2 regions of the Nocardioides albertanoniae genome follow, and region 2 is predicted to be linked to the other one. Evidence: predicted binding sites of a transcription regulator. Region 2 holds the regulator's gene; the other holds the start of a gene.
The links. Region 2 encodes HrcA, which represses chaperone genes, less so after heat shock. Its sites were predicted from a motif close to TTGGCACTCGNNNNNNNCGAGTGCCAA; they were not measured.
Positions count from the first base shown of each region.

Region 1: the regulator HrcA is predicted to act here: its motif matches at 1,844-1,870, upstream of groES (co-chaperone GroES).

Region 1 covers NZ_VFOV01000001.1:4,320,126-4,324,334, reverse strand. Annotated here, with positions in the region: gene tsaD (tRNA (adenosine(37)-N6)-threonylcarbamoyltransferase complex transferase subunit TsaD) at 1-574, shown strand, start outside; gene FB381_RS20705 (class I SAM-dependent methyltransferase) at 603-1,805, opposite strand; gene groES (co-chaperone GroES) at 2,022-2,315, shown strand; gene groL (chaperonin GroEL) at 2,395-4,014, shown strand; gene FB381_RS20690 (GH25 family lysozyme) at 4,098-4,209, opposite strand, start outside.
Region 2 covers NZ_VFOV01000001.1:1,671,402-1,675,610, reverse strand. Annotated here, with positions in the region: gene dnaJ (molecular chaperone DnaJ) at 1-906, opposite strand, end outside; gene hrcA (heat-inducible transcriptional repressor HrcA) at 952-1,977, opposite strand; gene FB381_RS07960 (hypothetical protein) at 2,232-2,504, shown strand; gene FB381_RS07955 (DUF3097 domain-containing protein) at 2,563-3,411, shown strand; gene FB381_RS07950 (PspC domain-containing protein) at 3,405-3,599, opposite strand; gene hemW (radical SAM family heme chaperone HemW) at 3,717-4,209, opposite strand, start outside.

The DNA.
Region 1 (4,209 bases), 2.6 Mb from region 2:
GGGCGCGACCATCGACGACGCGGCAGGGGAGGCCTTCGACAAGGTGGCCCGCCTCCTCGGTCTCGGCTTCCCGGGTGGTCCGGTGATCGACAGGACCGCCACGTCCGGCAGCTCGATCGCGATCGACTTCCCCCGGGGCCTCACGGCCCGTCGCGACCTGGAGCGGCACCGCTTCGACTTCTCCTTCTCCGGTCTCAAGACCGCCGTCGCCCGCTGGGTCGAGGCGAAGGAGCGTAGCGGTGAGGCCGTGCCGGTCGCCGACGTCGCAGCATCCTTCCAGGAGGCAGTCGTCGACGTGCTGGTCAGGAAGGCACTGGACGCAGCCGCCTCCGAGGGCATCGAAGACATCATCATCGGCGGAGGAGTCGCGGCCAACAGCCGGCTCCGGGTGCTCGCCGAGGAGCGTGCCGCCAAGCTCGGGATCCGGGTGAGGGTCCCGCGTCCCGGCCTGTGCACGGACAACGGTGCGATGGTCGCGGCCCTGGGTTCGGAGATGGTCGCCAGGGGACGTACGCCGTCGGCTCTCGACCTGCCCGCCGACTCGTCCCTCCCGGTGACCACGGTCCTCACCTGACCGGCCCCACCTGACCGGCCTCACCTGATCAGAACGGCCGCACCAACAAGCACGTCCCCTCGCCGGCGACCCGAGTGAGCACGATCGTCGCCTCCCGATCACCGGAGAGCGAGAGACGTTTGCGCAGCTGCTCGGGCACGACCTGCACACCACGTTTCTTGATCGTCAGCTTTCCGACCCGCCGCTCACGCAGCGCCGCCTTGAGCTGCTTCTCCCGATAAGGGAGCTCCTCGAGCACCTGATATCCCCGCGCGAACGGCGTCTCGAAGGAGTCGGAGGAGGCCACGTACGCGATGTGCTCGTCGACGAGATGGCCACCGACGCCGGCGGCGACCGCCGTGACCAGCCCGGCGCGGATCACCGCGCCGTCGGGTTCGTAGAGGAAGTCGGCGACCTCGCCGACCTCGCCGACCTCGGCGCCCGGGTCGTCCTCGGAGGCGAGGGTCGCCAGGCCACGGTCGCCGATGACCGTGGCTCGGCGGGCGGTGCTGGCCAGCGAGCCCGACCACAGCGCCGCCTCCTTGACCTCGCCGTGGTCGCTGACCCACTCGGCCTCGACGCCGTCAGGAACCAGATCGTGCGGGATCCCCGGAGCGACCTTGACGCATGCATCCCGGGCGAAGAGGGTCTCCACCCACGACCACGGTGGGGTCCATCCCTCGGCGGAGAAGACTCGGCCCTTCGCGCCGCGGCGTGCTGGATCGGCGTACGCGACGTCGAACGGCGAGTGGTCGAGGGCGGTCGCATCGGCGACGGTGACCGCGCCGGGCAGTCCGAGCGCATCCAGGTTCGCCTGAGCGACCGCGACCCGCTCCGGGTCGGTGTCGACCCCCGCGGCGGTGAGTCCGGCCCGCGATGAGGCGATCAGGTCGCCGCCGATCCCGCAGCCGAGGTCGATGACGCTCGACGCGTGGAACGTACGCAACCTGGCCGCCCGGTGATGGGCGACGGCGAGACGGGTGGCCTGCTCGAGACCGTCGGGGGTGAAGTACATCCGCGGAGCCAGGTCGCCGAACTTGGCCGCCGCCTTCCGTCGCAGATCGACCTGGGTCATCGCCGCCGCCACCCGCTCGGCCGACTCGTCCTTGCGCAGCGCGGTCTGCACCGCCAGGCCGGATCCCTTGCCGTCGGATCCCTTGCCGTCGGACCCGTCGGCGGTCATCTCGGTGGCTCGCGTGAGCAGCCGCTGGCCGTCATCGGTCAGCAACCATGCAAAGGCGTCGAGATCCATGCGCCCGATCCTCTCAGGACTCGTCCCCAGGGTCGACGCTGGCACTCATTGGAGGCGAGTGCTAACGTCTGCGTTGGCACTCTCCCCTTGAGTGTGCCAACGCTTGCGAGCCGGGTGCGACCCCCGCGACGGCGTACGTGGCACATCGCAAGCACAGACGTAGCAACACCCACCCACAGTCTGACTCCGTAGAAAAGAAATGGGGAGGTCGACACAGTGTCGGTCAACATCAAGCCTCTTGAGGACCGGATCGTCGTCAAGGCCGTCGAGGCCGAGCAGACCACCGCGTCCGGTCTGGTCATCCCGGACACCGCCAAGGAGAAGCCCCAGGAGGGCGAGGTCCTGGCGCTCGGCCCCGGTCGCATCGACGACAAGGGCAACCGCGTCCCGCTCGACGTCGCCGTCGGCGACAAGGTCATCTACAGCAAGTACGGCGGCACCGAGGTGAAGTACGCCGGCGAGGAGTACCTCATCCTCTCGGCTCGCGACATCCTCGCGGTCATCGCCTGACGTCATCCGTCTCGCATCAACGCGGCCGGGCCTGATTCCTGGCCCCGGCCGCGTTCTGCGTACTAGGGAGTAAACACACATGCCTAAGATCCTGGAGTTCGACGAGAACGCCCGCCGCGCCCTCGAGCGTGGCGTCGACGCCCTCGCCAACGCCGTCAAGGTGACGCTGGGGCCCAAGGGCCGCTACGTCGTCCTCGACAAGAAGTGGGGCGCCCCGACCATCACCAACGACGGTGTCACCGTCGCCCGTGAGGTCGAGCTGGACGACCCGTTCGAGAACCTTGGTGCTCAGCTCACCAAGGAGGTAGCGACCAAGACCAACGACATCGCCGGTGACGGTACGACCACCGCGACCGTCCTCGCCCAGGCGATGGTCCACGAGGGTCTCCGCGCGGTCGCCGCCGGTGCCAACCCGATGAGCCTCAAGCGCGGCATGGACGCCGCCTCGACCGCCGTCGGTGACGCGCTGCGCGCCGCCGCTCGCGAGGTCTACAACGAGTCCGACATGGCCTCGGTCGCCACCATCTCCTCCCGCGACGCGAAGATCGGCGACATCCTCGCCGAGGCCTTCGCCAAGGTCGGCAAGGACGGCGTGATCACCGTCGAGGAGTCCAACACCACCGGCACCGACCTCGAGTTCACCGAGGGCATGCAGTTCGACAAGGGCTACATCTCTCAGTACTTCGTGACCGACCAGGAGCGCATGGAGGCCGTCATCGACGAGCCCCTGATCCTGATCGTCCAGGGCAAGATCGGCTCCATCCAGGAGCTGCTGCCGCTGCTGGAGAAGGTCATCGCCGCCGGCAAGCCGCTGTTCATCATCGCCGAGGACGTCGAGGGCGAAGCCCTCTCGACCCTGGTCGTGAACAAGATCAAGGGCACCTTCAACGCGACCGCCGTCAAGGCGCCCGCGTTCGGTGACCGCCGCAAGGCCATGCTGCAGGACATCGCGATCCTCACCGGTGCGCAGGTCGTCACCGAGGAGGTCGGCCTCAAGCTCGACCAGGTCGGCCTCGAGGTGCTCGGTAGCGCCCGTCGGGTCACCGTCTCGAAGGACAACACCACCATCGTCGATGGCGGCGGCGACGCCGCGACGGTCGACGCTCGCGTGGCCGAGATCAAGTCCGAGATCGAGCGCACCGACTCCGACTGGGACCGCGAGAAGCTCCAGGAGCGCCTCGCGAAGCTCGCCGGTGGCGTCTGCGTGATCCGCGTCGGCGCTCACACCGAGGTGGAGCTCAAGGAGAAGAAGCACCGCATCGAGGACGCTGTCTCCGCGACCCGCGCCGCCATCGAGGAGGGCATCGTCCCCGGCGGTGGCTCGGCCCTGATCCACGCCGTCTCGGTGCTGGAGAAGGACCTCGGTCTCGAGGGCGACGAGGCAGTCGGCGTACGCATCGTGCGCAAGGCCGCCGACGAGCCGCTGCGCTGGATCGCCGAGAACGGTGGCGACAACGGATACGTCATCACCACCAAGGTCCGCGACCTCGGTGTCGGCCAGGGCTTCAACGCCGCCACGGGTGAATACGGCGACCTGATCGCCCAGGGCGTCATCGACCCGGTCAAGGTCACCCGCTCCGCGCTGATCAACGCCACCTCGATCGCGAGCATGCTGCTCACGACCGAGACCCTGGTCGTCGATAAGCCGGAAGAGGAAGAGGCACCCGCGGCCGGTCACGGCCACGGTCACGGCCACTGACACATAGCCGAGTCGGCGCATCTGCCCCCGTGTCTCGCGAGCGAAGCGAGGCGAGAGGGGGCCGATGCGCCGACTCGGCGATTTCAGCGAACGATCAGCGACTCGAGAGACGCATCGTCCGAGAGCACGTTCATATCCACGTACGCCTCGTCCGAACTCCCCACGCCATCGAGCCGGTCCCGACTGGAGTACTGC
Region 2 (4,209 bases):
GTCGGAGCCGTCCTTGGCGAGGTCGGCCTCCAGGGTCGGCAGGTTGAGCGTGGTGCCCAGGGCCGCCGCCGTCATCGGCACCTTCGCGGTGCACTGCAGGTCGTTGCCGCGGCGGGTGAAGGTGGCGTGCTTGGCGACGTGGATCTCGACGTAGAGGTCACCGGCGGGGCCGCCGCCGGGGCCGATCTCGCCCTGCTCGGCGAGCTGCACCCGGGTGCCGTCGTCGACGCCCGGCGGGATCTTGACGGTCAGGGTGCGGTGCGAGCGCACGCGCCCCTCGCCACCGCAGTCGCGGCACGGGTCGGGGATGACCGTGCCGAAGCCGTTGCAGGCCGAGCACGGACGCAGCGTGCGGATCTCGCCCAGGAAGGAGCGCTGCACGACCGCGACCTCGCCCTGGCCGTGGCAGGTCTCGCACGGCACCGGGCGGGAGCCCTCCGCGGCACCGTCACCGTCGCAGGTGTCGCACACGACGGCGGTGTCGACCTTGAGGTCACGGGTGACGCCGAACGCGGCCTCGGCCAGCTCGATGTCGAGACGGATCAGGGCATCCTGCCCGCGGCGTACGCGGGGACGGGGGCCGCGGCCGGCGCCACCGGTGCCCGCACCGGCGCCGCCGAAGAAGGCGTCCATGATGTCGGTGAACGAGAAGCCGGCGCCCTGGGCACCGAAGCCGCCGGCGAACGGGTCGCCGCCGCGGTCGAACGCGGCCCGCTTCTGCGGGTCGCTCAGCACCTCGTAGGCGTGGGAGATCTCCTTGAATTTCTCCTGCGACTCGGCGTCGGGGTTGACGTCGGGGTGATATTGGCGCGCCAGTTTCCGGTAGGCCTTCTTGATCGCCACGTCGTCGGCGTCGCGGTCGACACCGAGGAGCTCATAGGGGTCCAACGTCACTCTTCCTGCCATCGAAATCAGTTCCTGCTCAGGTCGTCAAAGGGTTCGGGGGCCTGCTCAGGCCTCGTCGAGGATCCGGGAGAGGTAGCGCGCGACCGCGCGCACCGCTGCCATGGATCCGGGGTAGTCCATCCGGGTCGGCCCGACCACGCCCAGCGTGGCCAGGGCCTCGTCACCAGGTCCGTAGCCGGTCGCGACCACGCTGGTCTGCGACAGCTCCTGGTAGGGGCCTTCGGCGCCGATGCGCACGGTCACCAGGCCGCCGGCGGTGGCCTCCCCCATCAGCTTCAGGAGGATGACGTGCTCCTCGAGGGCCTCCAGCAGCGGACGTACGGCGGTGTCGAAGCTGTCGCCGAAACGGGCCAGGTTGCTGGTGCCGCCGATGGAGATCCGCTCGTCGGAGCGGTGGTCGTTCATCGCCTCGATCAGCGACTCGGCGATCGCGGCGGCGAGAGCGTCCTGCGGGGCATCGGCCGCGGGCCGGGCGATCGCGCTCAGCGCTTCGCCCGCGTCGGCGATGATCGCCCCGGAGACAGCGGTGTTCATCTGCGCGCGCAGCCGGGCCAGGGTCTCCTCGGAGATCTCCTCGGCGACCTCCAGGATCCGCTGCTCGACGCGGCCGGTGCTGAGGATGACGACGATCAGGAGCCTGGTCGGCGCCAGCGCGACGAGCTCCACGTGGCGTACGGTCGAGCGGCTCAGGGTGGGGTATTGCACCACCGCGACCTGGCGGGTCAGCTGGGAGAGCAGCCGGGTCGAACGGCTGACGACGTCGTCGAGGTCGACGGCACCGTCGAGGAAGCCGGCGATGGCACGCTTCTCGGCCGAGGTCATCGGCTTGACCGTGGTCAGCCGGTCGACGAAGAGGCGGTAGCCCTTGTCGGTGGGCACGCGGCCGGCGCTGGTGTGGGGCGCGGTGATGTAGCCCTCCTCCTCCAGCGCGGCCATGTCGTTGCGCACTGTCGCCGGGGAGACGCCCAGACCGTGTCGTTCGACCAGCGCCTTGGAGCCGACCGGCTCCTCGGTCTTGACGTAGTCCTCGACGATCGCCCGGAGGACGGAGAGCCTGCGTTCGTTCTGCATCCGCGCTCCTTTCCTACCCCGGGTCCGCTGCCAGACCTTGGGTCGCCTGGCACTCATTCCGTGCGAGTGCCAATCCTACCGGTTCACCGGCAGGGAGCCAGTTCCGGCGGTCGTTCCGCGACCCGGAACGCCGCCAGGCGGCGAGATGGCATCGAAATCGTGACAGAGAACACATCTCTCGCCATCGAGACACCCTTAGGTTAGGCTGACCTTAGAGAAACTGATTCAACGCTTTCGCCCCACTGGAGAGTCCCATGATTGCTGACGATCGACTGGCCCGCATCACGGACCACGCGAACGACGAGCACCAGGCCGACCTGTGCCACACCCTCGCGGCACGCCTGGGCCTGCGCCCGCGGCACATCGTGGGCGTACGCCTCTCCAACCTCACCTCCGAGAGCGTCGAGGTCTCCTGGATCACCCTCGACGGCGGCCACCACGCGACCTTCCGGTTCCCGGCGACCGCCACGACCCCCGACGAGGTGCTCGAGCAGCTCGGCCGGGTGCTGACCGGCTCGCTGTACTGATCTGCGCACGCGGCGTGGCTGCGTGCCCCCGAGGGTGTCGGTCACTACCCTCACCCGGATGAGCGATCGCTACGGCTCCGACGTCCTTGCCGGCGACTGGCGCAAGCCCAAGAACGGGCGCGCCGTCGAGACCCCCGCAGAGCTGGGCGCGGTGGTGGAGGAGGTCGAGACCGACTTCGTCGGCGAGATCGTCCGGATCGACCGCGACCTGCACACGCTGACGCTGGAGGACAGGCGCGGCAAGCGGCGTACGTTTCCGCTCGGTCCCGGCTTCTGGCTGGAGGGCAAGCCGGTCATCCTCACTCCCCCGGTGACGCGCACGGCTCCGGCCAAGCCGGCCAAGACCGCCTCGGGGTCGGTCGCGGTCTCAGGCGTGAAGGCCCGGGTCGCGCGCGAGTCGCGGATCTTCGTCGAGGGGCGTCACGACGCCGAGCTGGTCGAGAAGATCTGGGGCGACGACCTGCGGATCGAGGGCGTCGTCGTGGAATACCTCGGCGGCGTCGACGACCTCGCCGACCACCTGGTCTCCTTCCGGCCGGGCCCGCAGCGACGTGTCGGCGTGCTGGTCGACCACCTGGTCAAGGGCTCCAAGGAGGCCCGGATCGCGGACTCCATCAGGCGCTCCGCGGTCGGCAAGGACGTGCTGATCGTCGGCCACCCGTTCATCGACGTGTGGCAGGCGGTCAAGCCGGATCGGCTCGGGCTGGAGAAGTGGCCATCGGTGCCGCGCTCGATCGAGTGGAAGAAGGGCATCTGCCAGCACATGGGCTGGCCCCACCGCGACCAGGCCGACATCGCGAGGGCGTGGAAGCACATCCTCTCCCGGGTCTCCTCCTTCGGAGACCTCGAGCCCGCCCTGCTCGGGCGGGTCGAGGAGCTGATCGACTTCGTGACGGTGGATCAGTAACCAGCACGCTTGGGCATGATGATCCACAGCACGATGTAGACGATGAACTGCGGTCCGGGCAGCAGGCAGGAGATCACGAAGGCCAGCCGGATCAGGTTGGCGTCGATGCCGAAGCGGTCACCGAGGCCGGCACAGACACCGGCGATCCATTTGTTGTCGGACGGACGAGAAAGAGTTGTGGTAGCCATGGCTCCACACTGCCCTGCCTGAGGCTCTTTACCAATCAGGAACTCCCCTGATCCTGCGATCAGGACCAACGTCCCGTCCTCAGGGCCTCTCAGGGCGTCTCATTGCCTCTCATGGCTTCAGGGCAGCAGGTCTCGGACCACGGCGTCGGCGAGGAGCCGGCCGGTGTCGGTGAGGACGATCGTGCCGTCGGCGACGGTGACCAGGCCGCGGCTCACCTGCCCGGGAAGGGCGGCGCGGCCCTCGTCGTCGAGCACCTCGACCCGCAGCCCGTCGGCGAGGCGGAGCTCGAGGAGGACGCGCTCGACGCGCCGGTCCTCCGCGGCCAGGATCTCGCGGGCGTGGGCCGGGCTGAGGCCGTCGTTGATGCGATCGGCGTAGGCCTTGGGGTGCTTGACGTTCCACCACCTGGTGCCGCCGACGTGGCTGTGGGCGCCGGGGCCGACACCCCACCAGTCGCCGCCTTGCCAGTAGAGCATGTTGTGGCGGCAGCGCTGGGTGGCGTCGGTGGCCCAGTTGGAGACTTCGTACCAGGTCAGGCCGTGTTTCCGCAGGGCGGCGTCGGCCAGCTCGTACTTGTCGGCGAGGTCGTCCTCGTCGGGCATCTCGAGC